Regions from separate parts of the Solibacillus sp. CAU 1738 genome, predicted to be linked through region 4. Evidence: riboswitches for the same ligand, from Rfam matches in the RefSeq annotation. Region 4 holds a riboswitch; each other region holds the start of a gene.

Region 1 (7,565 bases), on a different contig from region 4:
AGATGATTGTTTTTGGGTGACCTGCGACAGATGGTATTACGATATTTTCAATGTAGTCGATTGGATACGCTACACGAGTATTTTCAGTTAATGAACCGTCATCGTAGTCGCAAATACGAGTATTTGGATCTACTACTACGTTTTCTAAAACAGAACCGAAACGGATTGCATTATAAATTTCTGGTTCTTTTTCAGCTGAAAGGTTGATAGTTTTAGCGTAACAGCCACCTTCGATATTGAATACACCAGTATCAGACCAGCCGTGCTCGTCATCACCGATTAATTTGCGATCAGCATCTGCTGATAATGTAGTTTTACCAGTACCTGATAAACCGAAGAATAAAGCTACGTCTCCAGCTTCACCTACGTTTGCTGAACAGTGCATAGAAAGGATGCCTTGCTCAGGTAGTAAGTAGTTCATAATACCAAAAATTGATTTTTTCATTTCACCAGCATACTCTGTACCACCAATTAAAATTACTTTTTTCTCTAATGATACAATGATGAATGTTTCAGAAGCTGTACCATCAACAGCAGGATCTGCCTTGAAGTTTGGTGCTGAGACAATTGTAAAGTCTGCTACGTGAGAAGCTAATTCTTCTGTAGTTGGACGGATGAATAATTGATGACAGAAAAGGTTATGCCAAGCATATTCATTAATAACTTTAATGGAAAGCTGTGACGCTTTGTCTGCTCCCGCAAAGCCATTGAATACGAAAAGCTCGTCTTTTTCTTTTAAGTAGTTAACAACTTTTACATATAGGTTATCAAACACTTCAGAAGAAATTGGACGGTTTACTTTACCCCAATCAATTTTATCTTTTGTGCTGTCTTCTTCTACCATATATTTATCTTTAGGAGAACGACCAGTGTATTTACCTGTTTCAGCTAGTAATGCACCGTCAACTGTTAACATAGCTTCTCCACGAGATGTTGCTTTCTCCACTAATTGTGGTACAGAAAGTTGATTGTTAATATTTGCACCGCTTAATAATTCCTTCAGTTCGTTTGCAATTTCTACTGAATTCATCGATTAAATACCATCCTTTTTTATAGTATTCCCTTACTTTAGGGAGTTTTTTTTCTTAAGTCAAAAATAGTATAACACATTGAATGCAATAATCTATACTAATTAAATTAATTTTTTAAGAATTTTCTTCATTACAAAAAACTGTCAAACTATATTGTTTGACAGAGCAAAAAAAATTATGTAACATGAGGAATTGAACGGATACTCTTATCCCGAGCTGGTGGAGGGTCAGGCCCTGTGAAACCCGGCAACCTGCATGAACTTTTCACGTCATGCGTTGGTGCCAACCTGATGCAAGGGAATTTCCCTTGAACGATAAGAGTGAAAGGTAACGAATGACATGTACCCTTTCTCTCATGTATGTGAGCGAAAGGTTTTTTTTTGCGAAAAATAGTGGAAGGGACATAAATATTGGAGTTCTTTCATTATTATATACCTTTCGAAATCCTCGTGTTAAAAGCAGTAACGGCTTGAAGTTTAATCCTTACGGGTAGACTTGACATGGGAAATGAGTACCGTATCATATTCGCAGGTAAATCTTGCTAGGAATTTTAGGAGGAATTAACATGACAAACCGTCGACTGTTTACTTCAGAAAGTGTAACAGAAGGGCATCCAGATAAAATTTGTGATCAGATTTCAGATGCAATTTTAGATGCAATCTTAGTAGCTGATCCGAATGCACGTGTAGCGTGTGAGACAACAGTTACTACAGGTCTAGTACTTGTTGCCGGAGAAATTACAACTTCAACATATGTAGATATTAAAGGTATTGTGCGCGATACAGTAGCTGAAATTGGTTACACTCGTGGTAAATACGGATTCGATGCAGAAAATTTAGCTGTTCTAGTAGCGATCGGTGAGCAATCTCCTGATATCGCACAGGGCGTTGACAAAGCTCTTGAAGCTCGCGAAGGCTCAATGACAGATGCAGATATCGAAGCAATTGGCGCAGGGGACCAAGGCTTAATGTTCGGTTACGCTTGTAATGAGACACCAGAATTAATGCCGTTACCGATAAGCTTAGCGCATAAATTAGCTCGCCGTTTAACAGAAGTACGTAAATCAGGTGAATTAGCTTATTTACGTCCAGACGGTAAAACACAAGTAACAATTGAGTATGATGAAAATAACATTCCAGTGCGTGTTGATACAATTGTTATTTCAACTCAGCATGATGAAGATATTACTTTAGAACAAATCCAAGCAGATTTAAAACGTGTTGTTATTGCGCCAGTAGTGCCAACTGAATTATTAGATGATGCAACAAAATATTTCATCAATCCTACAGGGCGCTTTGTTATTGGTGGACCTAAAGGAGACGCTGGTTTAACAGGACGTAAAATCATCGTGGATACATACGGTGGTTATGCTCGTCACGGTGGCGGTGCTTTCTCTGGGAAAGATGCAACAAAGGTTGACCGTTCAGCAGCATATGCAGCCCGTTATGTAGCCAAAAATATTGTAGCGGCAGGCTTAGCTGATCGTGCAGAAGTACAGCTTGCTTATGCAATTGGGGTAGCTCAACCAGTATCGATTGCAGTAGATACTTTTGGTACAGGTAAAGTTGCTTCATCACAAATCGTAGAATGGGTACGCGAATTATTTGATTTACGCCCAGCAGGTATTATTAAAATGCTTGACCTACGCCGCCCGATTTACAAACAAACTGCAGCATATGGTCACTTCGGTCGTACAGATTTAGATGTGCCTTGGGAAAATACAGATAAAGCAGCTGAATTAAAATCAAAAGCTGGATTATAAGAAAATTAGAAGCTGTCTCAAAAGGGTCGTAAATAACGATTTTTTGGGACAGTTTTTTTGTCAATATATGGTGTGGAGTTAAGTTGTGGCTGACACGTTTCGAAGGTAAAGCCTAAGCATATTCGGTACAACACGATGTTGATTATAAAGGCATTGAGAAACGACATAATAAGTTCCCTTATAGTTATTTCATAGAACTATCTCCATTTAATTACAAAAAAGAAGGAATTTCAAAGTTTGGGTCGAATTTCTTATAGTATATTAAGATGTGTTTGGAGGTCTCAATTTTGTTACTTTACTTTTGATATATATCATCTGCTAAAAAATAGAAAAATAAATTTGGAGTTGATATATGATGATATATAAAAATTCTCTTAATGGGGTTTCGTCGGATATGTTAAAAGGCTTTTTTGTGGATTGGCCAAATCCCCCAAATCCACAAACTCACTTAAAGTTGTTAGAAAATAGTAGTAAAGTGGTCGTTGCGTTAGATGAAAAATCTAATCAAGTAGTTGGATTTATAACAGCAATTAGTGATGGTGTTCTATCTGCCTACATTCCGTTCCTTGAAGTTTTGCCAGAGTATAAAAATAAAGGTATTGGCCATAAATTAGTAAAACAAATGTTAAAAGAACTTGATGATATTTATATGATTGATTTGTGTTGTGATGATGATTTAGTTCCTTATTATGAAAAGTTTGGATTGAGAAAATCAAATGGAATGTTCGTAAGAAATTACGAAATGCAGTCGGGAGTTTCAAACAAATAAATATATAGAAAAACGCTTGGATATTTTCCAAGCGTTTTTATGTGCAATAGAGAGATCATTACCAAAATAATAGATATTATTACTGGCGACTAGATATTGATTACTTATAACTGGAACAGTCTTCAATGAGTGCGCTACAGATTGAACGAGAAGTGAGTCATTTTGTCTACGAATAAAACTAGTTGATTGGAATGCAGGCGGCGACTTCAGCGGGAACAGCACGAGTGGAAGATCCATTTTTTTGCTTGGAAAGCAAAAAAATTAGCTGAAACCGTGCCCGCGAAACGCGTCCGCCGAAATGACAATCAACGGCATCAAAGAAAAAGAAAGTACAGGAACGTTTTTCGATCTAGTACTCTCTAATTTGTTCCTAAAGGACTTTCAAATGTCCTTACTATCCTTGAATTGATTTATAATACTGTCCTTTTTCCACATATTCGCGAATAATACGATCCATGTCTTCTCGGTCTTCAGCTGTAACTTCACGAACAACTTTTGCAGGGCGTCCCATTGCAAGTGAGTTTGGCGGAATCTTCTTTCCAGGAGGTACTAAACTTCCTGCACCAATAAAAGCCCCTTCGCCAATTTCAGCGCCATCTAAAATAATTGAACCCATGCCAATTAGTGCACGTTTTCGGATAATGCAGCTATGTAATGTTACTTGGTGTCCAACTGTTACTTCATCTTCTATAATAAGTGGATTGTTTGGGCTTTGATGTAAGCAGCTTAAGTCTTGTATGCTTACACGTTTACCTATAATAGTTGGTGCAACATCCCCACGAATAACAGTATTAAACCATATTGTCGTTTCAGCGCCGATAGTAACATCTCCTGTAATCGTTGCATAATCCGCAATAAAAGCGGAAGGGTCTATGATAGGATTTTTATCTTTATAAGGGTAAATCATCGTTAACGCCTTCTCTCTAGTAAGATATACAAATATCGTAACAAAATGAATAAAAGATTGATACATAATTTAAACCAAATAGTAAGACTTCGTTTATAATGAGTTAGTGTAAGAATTTTTATTGGAGGGGAATGCAATGTGGAAGTGGGAGGCTGAAGGGCAACCGAAAGCAGTCATTGCAATTATTCATAGTGCATATGAGCATCATCGCTCATACGCTTGGTTAATTGAAAAATTCCGAAATGCAGGATTTCACATTGTAATGGGCGATTTACCAGGTCATGGTGAGCAAGCAAAATACTCACGTTACCATGATGAAGATTTTACAAAGTATTATAGTTATGTAAAACAGCTTATAAAAATAGGGCTTTCATATAATTTACCTATTTTTGTTTTAGGCAATGGTTTAGGCGCGACAATTGCAATGAAAGTATTGCGCAAAAATAAATTTGAATGTGCAGGTGTGATTCTCGCATCACCGTGGTTACATTTGAAATTGCTACCGGGGAAACTATCTCATGCACTAACGAGCTTAAGTGCATTAACATCAAATGTCAAAATGAATCATGATATTACGCCTCAAATGATGACAAGAAATTATGAAGTATATGCGGAGTTGCAAGATGATGTTCCGCAAAATACCGTTGTTACAGTAAAGTGGTATAAGGATTTACAGCTTTTGATGAAGCAAGTAAAAGATACTGAAACGAAATTCCCTGACATACCTGTGTTGCTAATGACAGGGGGACGCGATCAAGTTACAGATGCGAATACGGCAAAACTATGGTTGTTGCAGCAATCTTTATCTCATTTTCAATACAAAGAATGGGCAGATTGCCAACATAGTTTATATTTTGAAATGGAACGTGAAGAAGTATATTTATACACGAGGGATTTTATGAGCAATGTATTACGCTCACTCGGGTATATAGTTTAAAGTATGATAAAAACCTATCGAATGATTTTTTTTCGATAGGTTTTTATTATTTGGATACTATAATATTTTCATATTAACATTTCGTTCATCTGAATTGTTAGAATATTCCAATAAAAACATTGAATAATAAGTGTATATGTAATATAGTAGGTTTCAAAATAATACAATTACTTTCAAAGGGGGGATTTTAATGGAGTCATTAGTTAATACTTTGAATGATATTTTATGGGGACCGTGGTTTATATATGGTATCTTGCTAATCGGACTATTTTTTTCAATTATTACTCGTTTTTTGCAAGTACGTTATATTAAAGAAATGTTTGTTTTAATGTTTAAAGGGCAGAAATCTGAAAAAGGGATTTCTTCATTCCAAGCGGTATCAATTGCATTATCAGGGCGTGTAGGTACTGGTAATATTGCAGGTACAGCAACAGCGATTGGAATGGGGGGTCCTGGTGCGGTTTTTTGGATGTGGGCAATTGCCTTCATCGGAGCTGCAACGGCTTATGTAGAGTCAACATTAGCGCAAATTTACAAAGAGGAAAGAGAAACAGAGTATAGGGGTGGCCCAGCCTTTTATATTGAAAAAGGGATGGGGCAAAAATGGTTTGCAGTAATTTTTGCAGTTGCAGCGTTAATCGCGATGCTTATTTTAATGCCTGGTGTTCAAGCAAACGCTATCGCAGGTGCGATGGATAATGCATTTGGTATTGAACAGTGGATTACAGGCTTAATCATTGCCGCTTTACTTGGTGTTATTATTATTGGTGGGGTTAAATCCATTGCGAACGCAGCACAAATTATCGTACCTTTCATGGCGATTGCGTACGTTATTATGGCTTTAATTATAATTGTGATGAATATTTCCGAAGTACCAAGCGTTATTGCATTAATTTTCTCAAGTGCATTTGGTGCGCAAGAATTATTTGGGGGTATTGTAGGTTCTGCAATTGCTTGGGGGGTAAAACGCGGTATTTACTCAAATGAAGCAGGTCAAGGGACTGGTGCTCACCCTGCTGCCGCTGCAGAAGTATCGCATCCAGCAAAGCAAGGATTAGTGCAAGCTGCATCTGTTTATATTGATACTTTGTTAGTATGTTCAGCGACAGCGTTTATGATTTTATTCACAGGAATGTATAATGTACACGACGAAAGCTTGGATAAAGTTCAAGTTATGGTAGAAGGAGAGCCGCTTGAAGTAAATGGCGAACCTTATACGATTCATCCAACTATTTTTACTGGTGAATTCGGCCAAGGGAAGTATACAGGCGATGCTCAAATTTCTTTTGCGCAATCGATAAAAGAAGGAGCAACGTATACACAATATGCAGTTGAAAGTTCATTGCCAGGGTTCGGTAGTCCTTTCGTTGCGATAGCATTATTCTTCTTCGCCTTTACTACGATTATGGCATATTACTATATTGCTGAAACGAATGTAGCTTATTTATTATCAGGTAAAAATGAGAAGATCGCTATTTGGATTGCAAAAATAGTTATCTTAATAGCTGCCTTCTACGGTACAATTCGTACATCAGATATCGCATGGGGAATGGGGGACGTTGGTTTAGGACTAATGGTATGGATCAACGTAATTGCCATTTTAATTATTATGAAGCCAGCTATTATTGCATTAAAAGATTACGAGAAACAGAAAAAAGAAGGAAAAGATCCTGTCTTTGATCCTCGTCCATTAGGTATTAAAGGTGCAGACTTCTGGATTAAATATAGTGAAAAAAATAAAGAAAAATAATATGCAATAAGGGATTTTCTAAAAGTCATTTTGAAATGAAATTTTACTGCAAAGTTATATAAGAATCTGCTTTCTTTCAGAGGGCAGATTCTTTTTTGTGGATAAAAAAGTAGTTGCAATTTTTATAGGTGTTATCAGCAAAAGCGATTTTTTGTCAGATTACCGTTATGTTTAATTAATTTTTTACAAAAAAATGTTATTATACAAAATATAGGCAAATGAAATATCAAGTATATCGGAGGGGGCAATGAAGATGTATAATTCTATTTCAGCTGAGGTTTATAATTTAGATAAACCAATTGGCAGTTCATTTGGGGATGTTGAGTATTATAGTAGTAGATTAAGCCGAGTAAAAGGAAGAATATTAGAGCCGGCTGTGGGGACAGGTCGTATTTTAATTCCATTACTT
Region 2 (7,565 bases), on a different contig from region 4:
TTAATGCCTGTTCATATGTTTCAAAGCAAAAAGAAAGAACGCTTCGTGTATTTACAAATTATCGACATGATAAGCGTTATATGGGGATAAATAACTTTTTTAAAGAACGTAGCCTTTTCGGACTGGATTTTGCCTATAATGTCATTCCAAATGAACTCGATTTATTCGATTGGGATACGTATCAACAGTTTGATGGCAAGCTCGAAATTGGGGTAACAAATGCTTACACGGGACAAGTAGAATATATGGATGCACTACAAATGGATAAGGAATGTATGATGTTACGTGCTACTTGTGCAATTCCAGTTTTGTTCCCGGAAATAAAACTAAATAACGTGCCCTATTATGATGGGGGTTTAGCTGATCCGATTCCTGTTTTCCAGGCAGAGGAGAAAGGATACGATAAACATGTTATTGTGTTAACACGTCCAAAAGGCTACCGCAAAACGTTGGATCGCCAAACAAAATTTGCTATGAAACTATTATCAAAACGATATCCCGCGCTAGTGCAAAGTATGCTGCAGCGTGCAGATAAATACAATGAAACAATTGCCTATTGCGAGCAGTTAGAAGCTGAGGGGAAGGCCTTTTTGTTCCGCCCAGATCATGCACTAAATAGCTTTGAGAAACATATCCCACAAATTCATAAAAACTATGCGATGGGCTATGAGCAAAGTACAGCGCAGATGGAAGCATTAAAACAATTTATTGATAGATAGAGGTGTCTTTTATAGGCATCTTTTTTCTTTTCCGCTATAGTTACAGAGAGGTGATTTAATGTTAAAAGGAATGCCGATTTCGGTTTTAGATTTAGTACCCGTATTAGAAGGACAAACGACTAAGCAAGCATTCGAACGTGCTAAACAACTTGCAGTGCTAGCAGATGACTTAGGGTACAAACGTTATTGGGTAGCTGAGCATCATAATAGCCGTGCGATTGCAAGTTCAGCTACTTCGGTTGTTATTGGGTATTTAGCTAGTGCAACGAAAAATATTCGCATTGGTTCAGGTGGTGTCATGTTACCGAACCATGCACCCCTCATTGTAGCAGAGCAATTCGGTACGCTCGATGCAATGTATCCGGGACGCATTGATTTAGGGCTAGGTCGTGCACCTGGTACTGATCCCTTTACTGCCCGCGCATTACGTCGCCATGCTGGAGAAGATTTTGAAGGGGATTTACTAGAGTTGTATCGATATTTAAGTGGAGCTAAAGAGACAGACCATATTAAAGCTTATCCTGGATTTGGCGCAAATATTCCATTATGGTTACTTGGCTCCAGCTTATTTAGCGCGGATTTAGCTGCTCGGCGTGGGCTACCTTATGCTTTTGCTAGTCACTTTGCGCCAGATTATTTAACCCGTGCTATCAAAATTTATAAAGAGCAATTCCAACCATCTGAACACTTAGAAAAACCACATATGATGGCGTGTGTAAATGTCATTATTGCGGATACAGATGAAGAAGCGCACTTTTTGGCGACGACCTATTACCAATTTTTCTTAAGCATTATTCGCCGTGACCATCAGCTACTAAAGCCACCTGTTGAAAATATGGATGAAATTTGGTCATCATTTGAAAAAGACGCTGTCATGCAGCAACGTCAATATACGTTTATCGGTAGCCAGCAAACTGTAAAAGAAGGTCTGGAGCAATTCGTGTCTGACACTGGTGTAGACGAAATTATGGTCACAACATCGATTTATGATGAGAAGGCACGTGCGAAGTCGTTTACATTATTAAAAGAACTTTTCTAAAACCGTGTTTAGAATGTTATCAATAGTACACTTCTTATTATCTATTAATTTAGATGTTGAGGAGTGTATTTTTTTGTTGTTAAAATTTGCATCTGGTGGCTTTATTGCAGACAGGAGATTTAACAATACAACAGATTCGAAAAACAATAGTTAACGCGGCAGGGACAAAAGCACATGAAGTACGAAATTATCAGTCGTACATTCGGATGTGCATATCACACTGTACAAGTAAAATATTTAGGACAAAAAAGCACAATAATACATAATTTAACGAGGCCTCAGAAGAGTTGAGTTGATACTAGATAGGTGACTGTATATCTCGATTGTTCTCAGAGCGATATTAGGCAAGTACATAATACATAAGAAACTATTGAGGAACACGAGTTAATCCATTCCTCTTTTAATAATTGAGACGTACTTAATTTTCTTATAAAAAATTTCTATATCTAGATAAAAAGTATCAAAATTGATATTATTGTTTATATTCGTAAATTATTTTGTTACTACAAAGATAATCTTGATAAAGGAAGTTACTTATGAGAATAAAGCATAATATTTCATCTTTAAATACAAATAACAGGCTACAAAATAATAGAGGAAAACTTGAAAAAAGTTTAGAGAAATTATCTTCAGGTTTTAAAATTAATCGTGCAGGTGATGACGCTGCTGGATTAGCGATTTCTGAAAAAATGCTTGGACAAATTCGTGGTTTGGATATGGCGGGTAAAAATATTCAAGATGGAATTTCACTAGTACAAACTGCTGAGGGTGCATTAAATGAAGTACATTCACTTCTTCAGCGCGGAAGAGAATTAAGTGTTCAAGCCTCAAATGATACAAATACAGATATCGACAGGGAGGCAATCCAAAAGGAAATTGAAGAAATTAAAAAAGAAATAACATCTATCGGAAACAATACTGAATTTAATACTAAGAAATTACTTGATGGTTCAGTTTCATACCAAACTAACCCTTCTACTCCCCAATCTACATTAAAGGCTACAGGAGCAGGAGGTGGAAGTTTTACAGTAGATGATGGATGGATTGATTTCGGAAACGATCCAAGCAATCAGCACAAAGCTAAACTCAATGAAGGTGAAAAGGTTATAGACGACCCAGCAAATTGGCTTTTTACAAAATTATCAATAGGTGTTTATTACGATAATGGTGTTCCACAAAGTTTGAGTATACACTCTATACCAGACGGATTTATTATCACACATAACAATCCTAGTTTAATATTTTCATATAACGGTATAACAATTGATTTGAGTCAATCAAAACCACCTAATGGTTCAAGTGGGTCTCAACACCAAGGCAACATCGATCTAACAGCAGGAAATAACGATGGTGAAATAATAAACGATGTAGATAACAGCTTGAATTTTCAAATTGGAGCTAATTCAGGACAAACTATTAATTTATCAATATCAGATGTTCGTTCACAGGCAATTGGAATAGATAATGTATCAGTTTTAAACAACGCTTTAGCTCAATATGCTATAAGTAGCTTTGATAGCGCAATTAATGCCGTTTCTGGTGTGCGTTCTAATTTAGGAGCATATCAAAATAGATTAGAGCATACATATAATTCAGTTTCGAACACTTCTGAAAATCTTCAATCTGCTGAATCACGTATTCGTGATACTGATATGGCAAAAGAAATGATGAATTTTACGAAAAGTAATATATTAATACAGGCTGCGCAATCCATGTTAGCTCAGTCTAATAAGCAACCAGAAGGTGTACTACAATTACTTCAATAAGGAAAGAAGATGAAAAGTACATTCTTAAATAACACTGATACAAAAAGACTGAAGTAGAAGATTTGACACACTATGTATCAGGTTCGAATTATTAACATCTTTCAACCTTTACTGCGAGAGAGATTCAAAATGAAACAGGTCGTACTGTAAAAAATTTTATAACGATTACTAAAAAGCCTGTGATTAGTCAAAAGATCAACCAGGTTGGTGACATAAATTCTAGAAATGGGGTAAGTGTGCGGGAGACTGTTTATATTACAAATCGCTTTGCGAGAGTCAATCTTGCAAGGCTTATATTTTACATATGCACTACGCTTCTTTTTTCGAGAAGTATGATTTTTAATAAAAAATACATAGGTTTAATAAGAAGTGGAAAATAAAACTAATAACTGTATTTAGAATTGTTGTAAAATTCATTTTTTGATGTTACAATAATTTTCAATTGAATAGTCTTATCAAGAGAAGCAGAGGGATATGGCCCGTCGAAGCTTCAGCAACCTCTAACTGCGTTAGAAAGGTGCTAATTCCAGCGGGGGAATACCCCGAGAGATAAGAGTGAACGGATAAAGCCTCTCATTCTCTTATGCTGGAATGAGAGGTTTTTTATTTTAGAAATGGGGGGATTACATTGCCAATTAACATTCCGAAGCAACTGCCTGCAGGAGAGCATTTGCGACAAGAGAAAATTTTCGTAATGGAAGAGGACCGTGCGAAAACACAACAAATACGACCATTAAATATTTTAATATGCAATTTAATGCCGGAAAAAGAGAAAACAGAGTTGCAATTGCTACGACTACTAGGAAATACACCATTACAGGTAAATGTGACGTTTTTAAATACTGCTACATACGAGTCAAAAAATGTGTCTAAATCACACTTAGAATTATTTTACTCAACATTTAACGAAATTAAGCATCGTCGATTTGATGGGATGATTATTACTGGAGCGCCTGTCGAGAAAATGGAGTTTGAAGACGTTTTATATTGGAAAGAAATCGAAGCAATTATGGACTGGGCTAAGGTTAATGTAACGTCAGTTATGAATATTTGTTGGGGTGCACAAGCAGCACTTTATCATCATTACGGTATCGGTAAATATGAATTGCCTAAGAAATGCTCAGGTGTTTATTCACACGTTATTACTGATTTAACGGTTGATTTAGTACGCGGCTTTAGTGATGAATATGTAGCACCACATTCACGCCATACTTCCGTTTCCATTGAAGAAGTACGTGCTCATCCTGATTTGCGTTTACTAAGCTACTCAGAGGATGCAGGAGTATTTATCGTGCAGTCGAAAGATAATAAACAAATAATGATTACAGGTCATTTAGAATACGACGCAACAACACTTGCCGATGAGTATTCTAGAGATGTTGCGAAAGGCGAAGAGATTGACATGCCAATAAATTATTTCCCTAACAATGATCCAACAAAGGATCCGAAACATACATGGCGGGCTCATTCTCATTTACTGTTTTATAATTGGTTAAACTATTATGTCTATCAAGAAACACCGTATGTATGGCATTTTGTTGATGAGGATATTGAATATTATATATAAAAAATAGTGCCTAATGGGGAAGTTATTTTCTCCACGGCACTTTTTTTACTTAGCTTTTAATATGGTACTTTCAACACCACTTAAACGGGTAAATATTTTTTCGTTCCATTTGATAGCAAATTGCACGATTGGTCCGAGACATAATGCCATTAATACCGTACCTATTCCCACTGGACCACCTAGTAGAAAACCTAGTAGTGCGACAGAAACTTCCATAGTTGTGCGCGCAAAAGTGACAGACCAGTTGAAACGATGGACAATGAATAGCATTAACATATCGCGTGGACCGGCCCCTAAATTTGCTACGATATACATCCCACAGCCTATTCCAAGTAGGAAGAACCCGCTAACAAAGGCGAAGAACTGCATCCAAACGCTATTAAATGTTGGGATCAAAAAATTAAAAATATCAATAAAAATCCCAGCTAACAGCATATCTAACACCGTACCGACAAGTGGCCATCTTTTGTTAAGGATTGAGTCAAATGCTATAATGGCTACCCCAATAATGATGGACCAAATACCGATCGTTAAACCAATAGATTGTGCTAACCCGATATGAAGAACATCCCACGAACCTACGCCAACAATTTGACCTTTAATCGTTAATGAGATGCCGAGTGATAAAATAATAATACCGACTATAAAAAATAGCCAGCGCCAAAAAAATGCTTCTTTCACAAACTAACCCTTCAATTCTGTATAATCTAGATGTCATTCATCATTATATAGATATTACAAGGGAAACTTCAAAAGAATGTTTTTTCAGTCTATTTTTTATATTCGTATAATAATTCGTCGGTTTGTTGATTAACAGCAACATGTAAATCATGATCATTAAAAAACCACTCATCACTTTTCTCAATGTAAAAATGAATATCGTTTTTTTCAGTTTCCACACCAATTTCATGTGGTTGTTCACGATTCATACCAAGAGAAAAACCTTCATGAAATGGAGATGTCCCGCCATAACGTGCATAAAATCGAATATAATCGCCTTGCTCTACTTCCATTTCTTCTATAAACCAATTCATTGCTGCATCTGTTATTACAATATTCATAAGAACCCTCCGCTAACATTTTATACTAATATTGTAGCGGATTTTTTAATGAAGTAACAGTGGCTAGGCTACTTCATTAAAACTGGCGATATATAAGCAAGTTTCGAATATTAAGTACTGTAAAACAACAAAATAATCCTTATTAAAATAACAACGCAATGATTAGCTTTCTACATTACGCCTACTAAAGTAACTGCATTATAATAAAGCGGCATTATTTTACCGATATTCTGCAACCAATTAGCTATACTATCGATTAAAAAAACACTTGCTACAATCAGGTATGACTATACTCCTTGAGGAAGAAATGGGGAGTACATTATCAAATATTACAATTTTCAAGTCACCCATTTAACGATGTTATAGAATTCTAATAGAAAAAAAGGTCTTCCCGGTAGGAAAACCTTTTATCGAAAGCTTATACATATAATAAACCTTTAAATCCATTTGACTTTTGGTTCAGTACCGTCTTTAATACGTTTAATGTTTTCTCGATGTCGGTATACAATAAACGTAAATAAAAACGCAATTAAAATAAATAAGGCAAAATCACCTGTTACAATCCAGTAAATAATGCTATAAATAAGTGCGACCAATGCGGCCATCATAGATGTTAAGCTAACCATTTTTGTTAACTTTAGTGTAATGAAAAACGTAAAGAATAATACTACGAATAGCGGCCACGCATACCCAAGCACGACACCTGCTGAAGTTGCAACCGCTTTTCCACCGCGAAAACCAGCGAAAACTGGGAACATATGTCCAACGACAGATACAATACCTAAAATTAATGGATGAATGTTCGTTTCAGCAAAGAAAGGTAATAATGGTAATAGGACAGCAGCAGTACCTTTTAACACATCCATAATTGTTACGACTAAACCGGCCTTTTTACCAAGAATGCGAAATGTGTTTGTTGCACCTAAATTTCCACTACCATGTTCACGAATATCCGTTTTATAAAATAGTTTACCAATCCATAATCCAGAAGGAATAGAACCGATTAAATAAGCACAAATGAGAACGATTGCATTGATCATACATGTGCTCCTTTCAAAAAAAGTTATTAGTTGGTACTAATACATTGTGTTAAATATTATACACTGTTTTATTGATTAGGGAATAGTGAATTTGCAAGGTTCTTTTCTTTTTTTAGGAAAGTTAGATGTTTATTTGGAATTCATTTAGAGCGCTCATTGTCCAACTAGTAATTTTGATGTTACAATTAATGTCTATGCAACTAGACAGTGTATTGACAGCTAGTGTTATTATAAGTACGATGAAAAAGTATTAGAACGTTTGTTTGTTTTTTTGGAGGGGATTTGTTTTGGCGAAAAGTCAACCGATCGCATACAATGACGATGCGATACAAGTATTAGAAGGTTTGGAAGCAGTCCGAAAGCGTCCAGGGAT
Region 3 (7,565 bases), on a different contig from region 4:
TTAATTTCCGCTTCTGGGATTGATGCATAGCGCTCTAACTTTTCAGTATTAACAATCGCGTAATCTAAACCAGCTTGTGTACAGTGGTATAAGTACACAGCGTTTAACACTTCTCGTCCAACAGGAGGCAATCCGAACGACACGTTACTTACACCAAGTACCGTTAAAGTACGTGGTAATTTTTCTTTAATAAGGCGAATCCCTTCGATCGTTTCCTCTGCTGCACCGATATACTGCTCATCGCCTGTACCAACTGGGAACATTAATGGATCAAAAATAATATCCTCAGGAGCTAGCCCCCATTTTTCTGTTAGCAATTTATACGAGCGCTCTGCCACTTCCAATTTGCGCTCGCGTGTTACAGCCATCCCTTGCTCATCGATAGTCCCGACAACAAGTGCTGCACCGTATTTTTTGACTAATGGCATTACTGCATCAAAGCGCTCTTCACCGTCTTCTAAGTTAATCGAGTTGATGATTGCTTTCCCTTGAGAAAATTTCAATGCTTCTTCCATTACTTTTTCATCCGTTGAGTCGATTACAAGTGGTACTTTTACTTTTTTCACAACTTCCTTCATAAAGCCGCGCATATCTTCCACTTCATCGCGGTCTGGGTTTGCTAAACATATATCAACGACATGTGCACCGTTTTTTACTTGTGCACGCGCAATTTCTGCTGCTTCCTCAAACTTGCCATCAATAATTAAGTTTTTAAATTTACGTGAACCGATTACATTCGTACGCTCCCCAATAAATAATGGGCGCATTGATTCATCGTATTGCAATGGTTCAATGCCCGAAACGACGTGGCCATGTGTTGTATCTTGGCGTTTTCGCGGTGCATAGTCATTTACCGCCTCACGAATGGCAGCGATATGAGCAGGTGTAGTACCGCAGCAGCCACCAACGATATTTAACCAACCTTTTTCTGCAAAGCCTTGTAGTTTTTTCGATAAGGAATCCGGTGTCTCATGATAGCATCCTTCCTCATCAGGTAAGCCTGCGTTCGGATAACAGCTTACATAGCTCGTTGCTAGCTCTGATAATGAGCGAATATGATCTGTCATAAATTCTGGACCTGTCGCACAGTTTAAGCCCACCGATAATGGCTTAATATGCTCAATCGAAATATAAAATGCTTCAATAGATTGACCTGCAAGAGTTGTCCCCATCGGCTCAATTGTGCCTGAAATCATAACAGGAAGCTCCTTACCTAACTCTTCAAATGCACGACGAATACCGAGAATTGCCGCCTTCACATTGAGCATATCTTGACTCGTTTCAAGTAAAATTAAATCCGAGCCTGCAGCGACTAAAGCATGCGCCTGCACGTAAAAGTTTTCCTGTAATTCATCAAACGTAATACCGCCCGTTACAGATAACGTTTTTGTCGTCGGACCGATTGCACCCGCAACAAAACGCGGCCATTCTGGTGTCGAAACGGCCTTTGCTTCAGCAACTGCAAGCTCTACAGCACGTGTATTAATTTCTACTGCTTTATCGCCTAAATCGTATTCGTTTAATACGAGCGGCGTGCCACCAAATGTATTTGTACAAATAATATCTGCACCAGCATCTAAGTACGCACGGTGAATTTTCGTTAACACGTCAGGGCGAGTTAACACTAGATTTTCATTACATCCATCTAATTCTTCGCCGCCGAAATCTTCATACGTTAAATTTTCATTTTGCAACATCGTTCCCATTGCACCATCAATAATTAAAATACGTTTTTCTAATTGCTGCTCGATTGGATGGTTAAACATTTGTTTCGGCCCCTTTTTGCACATCTAATTGTTTGACATACTCCATTAATTGAAGCGTCATATCGTATCGTAAAAACGGCGTAATTAAATAAATACCGTTGAAATATTTGCATGCTGTATCTAATAATTCTCTCGCAATTCCCACACCTTCAGCAGACGAGCGCTCCTTATCATCCCCGCACGCTTCCATACGTGCTAGCACCTCATCTGATAGCTTAATCCCTGGAACTTCATGATGTAAAAACTCTGCACTCTTAAAGCTAGTAAGCGGCATAATTCCAATATAAATTGGCGTGTCTAAATGTTTCGTCGCCTCGTAAATTTCAATAATCTTCTCTTTTGAATAAACTGGCTGCGAAATAAAATAATCCGCACCATGTTCAATTTTCTTCTCTAAACGACTAACTGCTCTGTCAAGTACTCGTACATTCGGATTAAAAGCAGCTGCGACAGAGAAATTCGCTTGTTTGCGTAATGCTTTCCCTGAAAATGAAATACCTTCATTCAGTTGCTTTATAAGTGAAATAAGCTCCATTGAAGAAACATCATAAACACTTGTCGCACCTGGGAAATCCCCTACCTTTGTCGGGTCCCCTGTTACCGCTAAAACATCATGCAGCCCAAGTGCGTCTAGTCCCATTAAATGTGACTGCAAGCCTATTAAGTTGCGATCTCGGCATGTCATATGCGGCAATGTACGTATACCATGCTGTAACTTTAAAATCGACGCCATCGCAATATTACTAATACGAGGTGAGGCAAGCGAATTATCCGCCATCATAATAGCATCAGCACCTGCTGCATACAGTTCCTTTGCGCCATGTATAAAACCGTCAATTTCTAAATGGCGCGGTGTATCAAGCTCTACAAGTACTGAGCGCTCACGTTTTGCTTTTTCATGAAACGGTTCGTCTTTTGGCGGTTCAGGTACACGAACAAACTCGACGCTTACTGGTTTAATCTTTTTTTCTTTTACTGGTGTAACGTTTGCTAATTTTTTCTTCACAGCTTCGATATGCTTCGGCGTTGTTCCACAACAGCCCCCGATTAAACGTACTCCTTGCCCGACAAGTTCGAATGCCGCACGCGCGAAATAATCTGCCTCCGATTCATAAACAACTCGACCGTCTTCTACATCGAGTAGCGAAGCATTTGGATATGCGGAAAGAAAGGCATTTTCAGGGAGTTGTACCCCTTCAAATGCTTGGATCGAGTGGAATGGACCTAAGCGACAGTTCATCCCTACAATATCAGCACCTAGTAGATCTAACTCCTTTAATGCCGTATTGAGCGATAAACCATTTTGTAAAATACCAGGCTCATGCATCGATACTTGTGCAATAATTGGTTTTTCAGTCATCGCTCGTAGCATGACAACGACTGCAGTTAGTTCCTCAAAATCGTAATACGTCTCAAGCAGTAAGCCATCTACATCGCCCGCTAACAATGCATCCGCTTGTTCACGCGTAGCTGCTAAAATTTCATCCAGCGTACTATCGCTTTTACGAATACCACGAATACCACCGATTGTGCCAAGTACAAATTGTCCCCCTGCACTTGTTGTCGATTTTGCTAGTTTGACTGCTGCCTCATTAAACTCTTTAACACGCTCTTCATAACCATAACGTGCTAGCTTAATTGCATTGGCACCATATGTATTCGTTTGGATAATATCAGCACCTGCTGCAATGTAGTCACTATGAATATTTTCAACAATTTCCGGTTTTATGACATTCATTTCTTCGTGACAATAATCTAATCCGTAAGAATAAAGTAGTGTGCCAATTGCGCCGTCTGCCGTTAATACCCGTTCTTGTAATGCTTCACGTAACCCCATATTTATGTCCTCTCTTTCAGTCGTTTAATTAATCGTATTTTTCAGTTAATTCCACCGAAAAGAAAAAGCCTTCTCAAAAAAGAAGGCTCTACTTGCTCATGTTTGTCCTTCTCATCTGTCGGCAAATGCCTGCTGGATTTAGCACCTGACATATTCGTTGGTTGCTGAAGCTTCACTGGGCCAGTCCCTCTGCTTCTCTCGATAAGAAATGTATGAATTTTGTAAATAATTAAAAGAATCATAACGTTATATGAATAGAACGTCAAGACCTTTCACGGCAATGACTAATTTTCCCGTTTGTTCTACTGAATCATTGTCATAATTTGGGCAGCTGTGTTTTTACCATTTTGAATACACGCACCAATCCCTACACCAAAATAAGAGCATCCTGCTAATAAAACATTCGGATAACGAACTGCTAAATCGTCAAATACAACCTTTAAAGCTGCGTTATGTGCAAGGTCATAGCGTGGCATTTTATTTACCCATTTCGTGACGTTTACAACTTTCGGCTGTACATCAATCCCGAGACTTAGTTTAACATCATCTAATGCCACTTTCGTCAATTCTTCGTCTGACATTGCCGCTAGCTCCTCATAACGTGGATTTACATTTTTGTAAAATAACCTTACGAGTAAATTACTATCCGCTGATGTATGCTTCCATTTTCGACTTGTCCATGTTGAAGCATTGCACACTAAATTGCTATTATGCGATACAATAAAGCCCGTACCGTCTGCAGGTAGCACAGCATCTGGCACATCAAATCCTACATATAATGTAATGGCAGAAGCATTCGTGAATTTTCGTAAGTTTGCTGCTAAATGCTCATCATTTAATAAAGTACGCACCGTTTCATTTGGCACAGCTAGTACAACGATGTCAGCAGCTACTACTTCCCCATTGCTAAAGGCAACTTCGTATATATCGCTATTTTTTGAGACGCTGGTCGCTTTTACACCTTTTAAAAATTCTACATTCGGCAATGTCTCCTCTAAGCGATCAATAAGCGATGACAAGCCATTACGGAATGAAATAAATTTCTTATTAGCAGCTTTCTCAAATTGCTCACGGTTCGCTTTAAATCCTTCCATAATGCTGCCATAATTATTTTTATAATCTACTAAATAAGGTAATGTTGAGGCGAGTGAAAGTTGATACAGATCGCCTGAATAAACGCCTGCTAGTACAGGAGCAATTTGCTTATGTACAATTTCTTCTCCTAAAAAGTACTCTAAAAATTCACCTATCGAACTTTCTTTTGTGAATCTATCATTGGGGATTGTGCTATCTTGTAGTACTCGCTGTTTTGCTTCGTCTGACAATAATGTACTCGCCATCAATGATTCCTCACTCATTGGAATACCGAATGTCGAACCTGCTGGAATAGGATGTAACTCGTTATTCGTATGAATATAGGAAATACCTGTTTCGTTATACACAAGCTCGTCTTCAAACTGCAGCTCACGTACTAGCTCTAATACACCTGGATGACGAGCAACAATCGAATCTGCACCTGTTTCCATAATAAATCCTTCTGCATGCTCGGAGTGGATTTTGCCACCTAAATATGGATTTTGATCGGCTAAAATAAGACGTGCCTTTATCCCTGCGTCTTGCAATTGTTTTGTTACATAGTGCACCGTACACAATCCTGTAATGCCACCGCCAACAACAACGACTGTTTTCATCGTCTTCTCTCCTCACCATCTATATTTCTCTATGGACTAGTATAAACGTTTTCTCACGATAATAGCTGTGACTTCTTTTACAAAAATAAAAAGAACTGCCCAAACGGACAATTCTTTTTCACATTCTGCTTAGTTCCCTCTGAATGTCATTGTTTCTAGATCTTGAGCAACGTTTGCTAAAGTAACAGTTGACAGCATTACTTCATCGCAATCCATGCCTAGTTGTTGAATGACGCCGCCAATTTCCTCTACCTTTTCCTCCATCAAACTATTTTTCTGTTGCGTTTCTTCCATTGCGGATACAATTTGCGTGAAACGTTGCGCCGTCGCAATCATGCAATCTTCACCAGAAGATACTGCCTTTTGTATACGCTCCATAGAAAGTTTAAGCTTCTCTGTTTGTTCATTTGTATTTTTTAAAAGTAATGCAACATTGTCTGTCGATTCTTTCGTTTGCACTGATAATTTACGCACTTCATCCGCTACGATACTAAAGCCCTTTCCCGCTTCACCTGCTCTAGCCGCTTCAATTGCTGCATTAAGTGATAATAAATTCGTTTGATTCGCGATATTCGTCACAATGCCCATAATCGCTTCCATCTCTTTTGAAATTTTCACAAGTTCCAACACATCATCCGAAATTTCTTCCACTGACACAATAATATGTTTCATATTTCGCGATTGTTCTTGAATTTGTATTTTCCCTTCACTCGCTTGCGTTTCCGCTTTATTGGAAATATCAATTGCTTCCTTAACATAATTGACGACTTCGCTAGATTGATTTGTTAGTTGGTGGAATGAGGCATTTGTCTGTTCAGAAATAGCGGATAAATTCCCTGTTGCAGAAACAATGGATTGGCTTACACGCATTTTTTCTTTTTCAATTGAACGCTCCATTTGCTCAACAACCATTTCGAATGCCTCTAACACTACTTGTTGCTCGAAATTTAAAATCTTTGATATCGCACGGATCATGTCGTATTGATCTTGTGGATTAACAATTTCACGTTCTACTATATTTAAGAATTGAATAAATAAATCTTGAAAAGCACCAATATAATACTGTGTTTTCAGACCAATTTTCACATGTACTCGCGCAATTCGTTGACGCGCTTCAAAAAATTGCTCATTAATACTACCATTGAACATTTCTTGAATATGTTTACGTAATGTCAATTTTAATCGATTTAAAGAACTATTATCATTAATAATTTTTGTTAAACTTTGCTCCATTCCGAGCGAGTTATAAAAGGCAGCAACGATTTCATCGATATACTTTTCCACATATGGTTGAAATGCCTTTAAATATTTCAAATCTTGCTCCGTCATTTGGAGCATTTCGATTTGTCTTTTTATATTAGTATTACATGACAAATCCATATGTACTTGCATTTCATCTACAGTGATGCGCTCATTACTTAATGCCTTTTTTTTAAACATTTATTACACACTACTTTCCTTTAATTAAGAGTCCTACTTAAGATTACTATTTCTTTGTTCTGTTACAAGATAAAATGATGAATAAACTTAAAAACACTTAGTTAGTCATAAATTAATATACTCCTACAGTAACTATTAATTTTATTTTACTCAAAAAGAAGTATTTTATTTTCGCGACACGCCCACTATAGTCCTGTTTCCCTACAATCACATCAATAACCATAATATGTATAATTATTATAATATATAGAATATTTAAAATTAATAGGGATTAACACCTATATTAATATAATAAAATTATTCTATAAGCTTAAGTAGAAAGCCTCTTTCTACTTAAGCTTTTTTCAGACATCTTGATCGTTTGCTGCGGCACGCCACCTTTGCGCTTCTTTTTCATCACGTTCAATAATTTGCCCTCGTTCATACAATCTTGCTAGTTGAAGTTTAGCTTCTTTATCTCCAAGTAATGCCGCTTGTTTAAAATAATGTACTGCCTTTTTGCCGTCCTGTACCGCAAAATTTGGTTCGGCATAAATATAGCCTAAATTAAATAATGCATCGACACTGTGCTCACTAGCAGCACGTACAAAGTAGTCTATTGCAAGCTGTATATCCGGTTGTTGTCCGAGCAAGCCTTCTAAATATATCGTTCCTACGCGGTACTGCGCATCCTGATAGCCACCAATTGCAGCTTGTAAATAATAGGCAAATGCCTTTTCCTCATTTTGTGCTACACCAAGCCCTTGCTCATACATAATACCAAGTGTAAACATCGCTTCTACAACTCCAGCATTTGCTGCTCGTGAAAACCAATGTAACGCAAGTGCCTCA
Region 4 (7,565 bases):
CACGATACACTGACACGCTTACCAAATCGCCGCTACTTCAATGAAAAATTCGATGATGTACTTGAAATGGCTAAACAAAACAATCATATTATTGTATTGTTTTTAATTGATCTTAATCAATTTAAATTGCTAAATGATACGCGTGGTCATCTTACTGGTGATGAAATCTTAAAAATTGTTGCGCAAATTTTGCAAGAAACCGCATCTATATATGGCGTCGTAGCTCGAATGGGTGGAGATGAGTTTATTATGTTTATTAACCAGTCTTTATCAAATCAAGACACTTGGAAAACTATCCAACAAATACAGCAGCAATTTTTAAAGTCCATTACAAAATACGGTAACATTCCTGTTAGTTTAAGTATTGGATTCAGTTGCTTCCCTGAAGATAGTGAGGATAGTCAAGCCCTTATTAATATCGCTGATAACAAAATGTACGCGATGAAAAAAGGTCATATAAAAACTAATTAATAGTATACAGAAGGAGATGCTTCTTAAAATTGAATCATCTCCTTTTTCTTATTTTCCGTAAATACTTTGTGCACGAAACAATAAGTAAAATAGATAGGAAATATATGAATTCACCTTACCAGAATTAGCCATATACGAATAGTGAGTGTAGTCACTTTCTTGTCATATGACAAAGTAATGACTGCACTCATCTATTTTTTCTTTTACGCTTTCTATATGCTATTTATAGTAACAATATTATTAACGCGTATTATCTATTAAACGAACTATGTAATTACAAGAGAAAAAGGTGTTTTTATGACCATCAATAAGGCGCTCATTTTGTTATTCACTCACGGTTTACCTATTTTATTTTTCATGTATATAGCGACAGACATTTTTCTTCGTAATAAAAAGAAAACAGAGCATATTCTCGTTTCCTTAATAGCACTTTGCTATTTACTATTATTTGTTGAAGAGTATATTCGGAATCAGGTTTCAATCGAGTATAGCGCTAGACTGTCCACTACCTGGTTTAGTAGTTTCGGTATTATTATTACTTGCATTGGCTTCCACTTTTTAATGAAGTTCACACAGCTAGCTCGCTATTTACCTAAATATATGTATCCTTATACATTTTATTTGCCAGTAATTTTTGTTGTTTACAGTTTAGTTACAGGTGCAAATTTAACGTCAGCCCAGCAATTTGAGCAAATCGGCATGTGGATTTATCCTATTTATAATGCTAACTATTATTTAACGATGGCCGTTGCTATTTCTATCAATATTTTATATTTGATACCTCTTTTTATTGCTAAATCAAGATCTCTTATTAAAGAGCAGAGGTCAATTTATAATTTCCTAATAATCGGTTTTACGATTTCTGTTATATGGAATGTTATTTTTGGATACATCCATTTCGGAGATGCACTACCACCGTATCCATATATTTATAGCGGGATTATATGGTGTTTTTTTCTACGTTTAACGATGAAAAAGCATGATTTTCTTAATTTATATGACAAACGATATGAGAAGCTATTTGAAATGAGTCCAAATGCTATTTTACTTATTAATAAACGGGGGGAAATTAAAAATTCGAACCCGAGTGCTGTGAAATTTTTCGATTCCGTTGAATTAAATTTCGAGCAATTTTACGATTTATTAAATAGTGATATTAAAGAAAGTATCAAAAATAATTGCAACATTAACCACTACGAAACCGTACTTGAACACAATAACAAGCGAACTGTATTACTTATTTACACAAACTACGTACTACTAGAAAATGAAATGCACGTTTTTTTTATAATTCAAGATATTACTGCACAGAAAAATCAACAAGAAGAAATATATTTTTTAGCGTATCACGATTCACTCACTCGCTTACCAAATCGTCGTTTCTTCTATAAAATATTGGACGAAGAGCTTGAAGCGGCTAAACAGAACAATCATATTATCGCACTCTATTTAATTGATCTTGATAAATTTAAGTTGCTCAATGATACGCGTGGTCATCTTGTAGGGGACGAAGTGTTACAAATTGTGGCTCAAAGTTTACTAGAAGTTACCGCAAACTTTGGTGTTGCTGCGCGCTTGGGTGGAGACGAGTTTATTATGTTTATCAACCATTCTCTGTCAAATCAAAATACGGAGCAAGTTCTTCAACAAATACAACAGCAATTTTCAAAATTAGTTACAAAATACGTTAATCCCCCAATTAGTTTAAGTATTGGCGTGAGCTACTTCCCGCAAGATAGCAATGATAAACAAGCGCTTATTAATATAGCTGATACTAAAATGTACTCGATGAAAAGGGGTCATGTAGAATCTACTCAATTGTATATTTGAGTAGATGTTTCAATAGTTCTAAATGTCTCGCATCTGCTAAGGGAATAGAGAGGACATACTAATAATAACTTTCCTGTGGATTAATTAGAGAAAAATGAGGTTACTTCCATTAAGAAAGTGCGTACTAAAAAAGCAAAACTATCAAAGAATCATCTTTGTAGTTTTGCTTTTTCAATTTTATAATACAGTAACAACATTTCCAGTGCGTTTACCGATTATTTCTGCATAATCTTCAACCATTACACTTGCTGTTGGGTACATCCCCGCTCCTGGCCCTATAAGCGTCAGTGTACCAATATAATTTGTTTCCAGAGTAACTGCATTAAACACGTCATCCACTGGATAAAGAGGATGCTCATTATCAACTAGTAGGGGGGCTACTTTACCGATAATTTTTCCATCCGCGCATTTTTCTAGCTCAGCAACATGGCGGTAGCGTAAGCCTTTATCAGAAGCTTCTGCTACATCACTTGCCGAAATTGTATCAATGCCTACTACTTCAACTTCTGACCAGTTTGGCTGCTCACCAAATGTTAAAGATGATAGCACCATTAACTTTTTAAATGCATCCTGACCTGATACGTCATTAAATGGATTTGCCTCTGCATAGCCTAAACGTTGTGCTTCGCTAAGCGCCTCCTCAAATGACCAGCCCTCTGCTCGCATTTTCGTGAAAATATAGTTTGTTGTACCGTTTAATATCCCTTGAATACGACTTACATCATTCACAAGTAATATATTTTTCAGCGTTTTAATAACAGGTACACCGCCTGCTACAGTAGCCTCATAGCCGACAAATACACCATTGTCTTTTGCTAGCTGCTGCAGCTCCATGCCGCGCTTTGCAAACATTACTTTATTCGCTGTGATGACATGACATTTATTTTCTATGGCGCGCTTCAAGTATGAAAAAGCAGGCTCCTCGTTAACAATTGCTTCAAATACGACTTGCATACCACTTCCCGCAAAAACATCATCAATGCTTTCTGTCATTAAATGTGCTGTGCCAGGTACACGTTCACGGCTCGCATCTGTGACTAAAATTTTCGCGACTTCTAGCTCTACCCCAAGCCGATCTCGAAGCTCCTCACGCTTTTCATTTAAAATATGATAAATCCCTTGCCCTACAGTTCCAAAACCGAGGATGGCAGCCTTAATTGTCGCCATAACTTTCGCCTCCAACTTTCCATTCCGTAAATCTAAAACAATTACGCCTCAGCGCAATTGTACACGTTGTAAATCGATTTAACGAATTATTCCAATAATTTCACATAGTAAGATTCTAACGTAACACGACACGGAACACAAGAACAATCTCCCTTGGATGGACATTTGTTTTCCCTAGAAGGTCACTAAACAGTCATAATCATTTATAGTTAAAAGCCCTCACTCGGTTCATTCTTAACAAAGAAACTACTAGTTGTTGGTAAAATCCCTCATCAACACACATGACATTAACCTTTAATAACTAAAAAAGATCTATCAAGAATTACATCTCGACAGACCCAATTAAAAACGTAGAAAATTGATGAATTAAGCTGCGACTGCGAAATGATGCAGTCTACAGCTCCTATTTATTTAGGCATTTATACTTGCTTGTACACCTTGTTCAACTTTTTCAAGTGCTTGATCTAAGTCTGCAATAATATCTTCTACCGCTTCTAGACCGATAGATAAGCGAATGAGCTCTTCTGATACGCCAGCGACTTTTAATTCTTCTGCGGATAATTGTTGGTGCGTTGTTGATGCTGGGTGAATGATTAATGAACGACCATCCCCTACGTTTGCTACGTGTGAGAATAGCTCCACATTATCAATCACATTGCGTCCTGCTTCACGTCCACCTTTAATACCGAACGTTAAAATCGAACCAAAACCGTTTTTCAAATATTTGTTCGCTAATTCATGCGAAGCGAAATCTTCGAAGCCATTATAATTTACATAGTCCACAAATGGGTGGTTACGCAAGTGTTCAGCTACTTTCGCTGCGTTTTCATTATGTCTTACTACACGCAAATGAAGCGTCTCTAAACCTTGTAAGAAATTAAAAGCAGCGTCTGCACTTAATGTTGGACCGAAATCACGGAGTAACTGTACACGCAGCTTTGTAGCAAATGCAGCGGCCGCTGTATCAATTCCGTATCGTAATCCGTGATAGCTTGCATCCGGTTCTGTAAAGCCTGGGAATTTCCCTTGTGTCCAGTCAAATTTCCCGCCGTCTACAACGATACCGCCAATTGTTGTGCCATGACCGCCAATCCATTTCGTTGCAGAATGGACAACTACATCCGCACCGAAGTCGATAGGATTACAACCATATGGTGAAGGGAATGTATTATCAATTATTAAAGGAATGCCATGCTCATGCGCAATGTCTGCTACCGCTTCAATATCAAATACATTTAAACTAGGGTTCCCGATTGTTTCAGCATAAATGGCTTTCGTATTTTCCGTTATTGCCGCGCGGAAGTTTTCTGGGTTGCTTTCATCAACGAATGTCGTTGTAATACCGTATCGTGGTAATGTCGTTGCAAATAAATTGTACGTGCCACCGTATAGTGATCCGGCTGATACTATATGATCACCAGCACCTGCAATATTCATAATCGAGAATGAGATTGCAGCCATCCCCGATGATAGTGCAACTGCCGCTGTTCCTTTTTCAAGTAATGCGACACGTTCTTCAAATGCTCCGACTGTTGGATTCATGATGCGCGAATAAATATTGCCACTTTCCTCTAATGCAAATAGTCGCTGCGCATGAGCAGTGTCATTAAATGCATAAGCCGTTGTGCGATAAATTGGTACAGCAATTGCACCTGTAGTAGGATCAGGCTTTTGCCCACCGTGTAATAATAATGTTTCCGGACGTAATGTTGACATGAGTTGCCTCCTAGTTAGTTATTCGATGGATAACCGGTTTTTTCGAGGAGGGTTTTAGAAAACAAAAAACCCCCTTCCTAAGAAGAGGGTTCGCAAATGAGCAAATTTTCCTCCCCTTATCTTTCAGATCCCGATTAGAATCTGTAGGAATTAGCACCGTAGTAAGTTCGTCACTCACTGGTTGCCGGGCATCGCAGGGCCTAGTCCCTCCGCCTCTCTAGATAAGAGTATATGATTCATGTTCCATCGTTGATTCACAGTATAAGACAGTTTAATCCAATTCGTCAACCGTTATTTTCTGAAATTTTAAACTTACCTGAAATAATCTATCCCCTATCAACCCACCAATAATTTCCACTACAATAGCAATTGTATCTACTGCTGTAATTGTAACTTTGGAAATAGATTGGTTAATAATGATATGTTAGTATAAAATGGGCTTTTAAGGACTTTCTTTTGAGTCCATTTTTCATTAGGGGGAGAAGTTATGACAAGAGAACTTTTACGTAGTCACTCATCTGTTCGTAAATATACGGGGGAAGAGATTTCGCGCGAGGTAGTAATTGATTTAATCGAAACAGCACAAATGGCGGCAAGCTCTCACTTTGTACAAGCATATAGCGTTATTTGGGTTACAGACGAAGACAAAAAGCAAAAATTAGGAGAGCTATCAAAAAATGAATTTCAGTTCAAAACAGCTGGTGCATCATTCCTATTTTGCGTAGATTTCAAACGATTACAAATAGCTGGTCAAAAGCATGACATTGACATTGTAGCGGACTCTGCAGAAAATGTACTCGTTGGGGTAGCGGACGTATCATTATTCGCTCAAAATTTTGTTATTGCCGCAGAAGCAGCAGGCTATGGTATTTGCTATATTGGTGGGGCACGTAATAACCCAGCCGAAATTAGTGAGCTATTCAATTTACCTGAATATGTTTTCCCATTATTCGCTATGACGATCGGCACACCTACAAAACGGAACGAAACTAAGCCGCGCCTTCCTGTTGCAGCAGTTTTACATGAAAACAGCTATAATGTAGAACAATACGATACATTATTAGATGAGTATGATGCCATAATGGAAAGTTACTATGCTAGCCGTTCATCTAATCAAAAAATGGCGACATGGACAAAGCAAATGGCAGACTTCTTAATAAATCAAAAACGTCCATTTATTAAAGACTTTTTAGCAACAAAAGGTTTTAATTGGAAATAATATAGTATGCTGTACCGCAAGTAAAAGCTTACCGAACAAACTTTGGCGATTACTCACCGCAAAAGAGGCGTCTTTACATATTTCGAACTTCGCCCTATAAAGTAGACAATTTAATAAAAAGCCAAATATTATTCGTTACTGTATTTATTTAAGAAGAATTACCGTGCCCTTTCCGCCGACTGTCCATGAGCCTCCTCGAAGATTACCGGGACGGCAATCTTCTGTGGGGTCTCATTTAGCCAGTTTTTCGGCAGGAGTGGCACGGATTCTTCTATTACTATTGAAAACTTAAACTTACTACTAAAACTTATTACAAAGTAGCTGCCTTACTTATATGTATTTTTATTATTAACAGCCGGCTAAATGCTCCACATCGACATCATTTGCCTTCAATAAATTCAAATAAAACGGATCTTGACCGATAACATACACGCGATCACAGAAAGTGGCAATTTCATTCATATCATGAGATGTGTAGAGCACCATCTTGCCATCGTTTTTCGCGATATCGACTAAGTATTTACCGATTTCATTTTTGGATTTCAAATCTATACCAACTGTTGGCTCATCTAACAAAAGTAGTTTCGGATCATGAAGCAAACTAATGGCCATATTTAATTTACGCTTCATCCCCCCTGACAATGAGCTCACTTTCTCTTCCCACTGTGTAAGCTGCATATTTAAACAAAGCTCCCGGCACTGCTCTTTTGTTCTCTTTGTCCAGCTTAGCTTTTCGAAAAACAGCATATTTTCTTCTACAGTAAGATCCTCCCAAATCGATAATTCCTGAGGTACGTAGCCAATATGCCGTCGCATAGCATTTTGATTCCCTTTGTATGGCATCCCATCTAATATTACTTGACCCGCAGAAGGTTTAATAACGGTCGCTAAAATATTTAATAGCGTGGACTTACCGGCGCCATTTTCTCCTACTAAACCAACCACTTCACCTTGTTCTATTTGAAAGGAAACGTCACTTAATACCTTTTTTTGCTTATAGTTTTTTTCTAAATTATCAACTTGAAGCATGCGATCGCCCCCCTCTCCATACCGAAACAAATAAAATAGCGGCAATACATATAAGCCATAGCCAATTTGGCTTCTCTAATAGTAGCGCATGTACCGGACTCAAATATTGCACCCCTTCAAAACGCCGAGTTAA

What was found. Region 4 has a riboswitch for S-adenosylmethionine ahead of AAFN87_RS10415 (O-acetylhomoserine aminocarboxypropyltransferase/cysteine synthase family protein). Riboswitches for the same ligand answer to the same signal wherever they lie in the genome.
Region 1: another riboswitch for S-adenosylmethionine. It lies ahead of metK (methionine adenosyltransferase); the one in region 4 lies ahead of AAFN87_RS10415 (O-acetylhomoserine aminocarboxypropyltransferase/cysteine synthase family protein).
Region 2: another riboswitch for S-adenosylmethionine. It lies ahead of metA (homoserine O-acetyltransferase MetA); the one in region 4 lies ahead of AAFN87_RS10415 (O-acetylhomoserine aminocarboxypropyltransferase/cysteine synthase family protein).
Region 3: another riboswitch for S-adenosylmethionine. It lies ahead of AAFN87_RS18905 (bifunctional homocysteine S-methyltransferase/methylenetetrahydrofolate reductase); the one in region 4 lies ahead of AAFN87_RS10415 (O-acetylhomoserine aminocarboxypropyltransferase/cysteine synthase family protein).

Annotation. Positions count from the first base shown of each region.
Region 1 is NZ_JBDQQN010000001.1:17,973-25,537, forward strand. Features, by position in the region: gene pckA (phosphoenolpyruvate carboxykinase (ATP)) at 1-1,030, opposite strand, end outside; SAM riboswitch class I at 1,235-1,352, shown strand; gene metK (methionine adenosyltransferase) at 1,597-2,793, shown strand; gene AAFN87_RS00175 (GNAT family N-acetyltransferase) at 3,149-3,562, shown strand; gene AAFN87_RS00180 (gamma carbonic anhydrase) at 3,957-4,469, opposite strand; gene AAFN87_RS00185 (alpha/beta hydrolase) at 4,606-5,406, shown strand; gene AAFN87_RS00190 (alanine/glycine:cation symporter family protein) at 5,597-7,156, shown strand; gene AAFN87_RS00195 (class I SAM-dependent methyltransferase) at 7,410-7,565, shown strand, end outside.
Region 2 is NZ_JBDQQN010000007.1:28,361-35,925, forward strand. Features, by position in the region: gene AAFN87_RS16985 (patatin-like phospholipase family protein) at 1-719, shown strand, start outside; gene AAFN87_RS16990 (LLM class flavin-dependent oxidoreductase) at 778-1,758, shown strand; gene AAFN87_RS16995 (flagellin N-terminal helical domain-containing protein) at 2,295-3,524, shown strand; SAM riboswitch class I at 3,974-4,080, shown strand; gene metA (homoserine O-acetyltransferase MetA) at 4,153-5,091, shown strand; gene AAFN87_RS17005 (YczE/YyaS/YitT family protein) at 5,137-5,772, opposite strand; gene AAFN87_RS17010 (HesB/YadR/YfhF family protein) at 5,862-6,152, opposite strand; gene plsY (glycerol-3-phosphate 1-O-acyltransferase PlsY) at 6,590-7,192, opposite strand; gene parE (DNA topoisomerase IV subunit B) at 7,480-7,565, shown strand, end outside.
Region 3 is NZ_JBDQQN010000010.1:22,938-30,502, forward strand. Features, by position in the region: gene metH (methionine synthase) at 1-1,766, opposite strand, end outside; gene AAFN87_RS18905 (bifunctional homocysteine S-methyltransferase/methylenetetrahydrofolate reductase) at 1,759-3,603, opposite strand; SAM riboswitch class I at 3,712-3,811, opposite strand; gene hemG (protoporphyrinogen oxidase) at 3,906-5,294, opposite strand; gene AAFN87_RS18915 (protoglobin domain-containing protein) at 5,424-6,734, opposite strand; gene AAFN87_RS18920 (tetratricopeptide repeat protein) at 7,079-7,565, opposite strand, start outside.
Region 4 is NZ_JBDQQN010000003.1:178,249-185,813, reverse strand. Features, by position in the region: gene AAFN87_RS10430 (sensor domain-containing diguanylate cyclase) at 1-471, shown strand, start outside; gene AAFN87_RS10425 (sensor domain-containing diguanylate cyclase) at 769-2,301, shown strand; gene AAFN87_RS10420 (homoserine dehydrogenase) at 2,479-3,468, opposite strand; gene AAFN87_RS10415 (O-acetylhomoserine aminocarboxypropyltransferase/cysteine synthase family protein) at 3,880-5,184, opposite strand; SAM riboswitch class I at 5,298-5,412, opposite strand; gene nfsA (oxygen-insensitive NADPH nitroreductase) at 5,672-6,403, shown strand; gene AAFN87_RS10405 (ABC transporter ATP-binding protein) at 6,752-7,432, opposite strand; gene AAFN87_RS10400 (ABC transporter permease) at 7,419-7,565, opposite strand, start outside.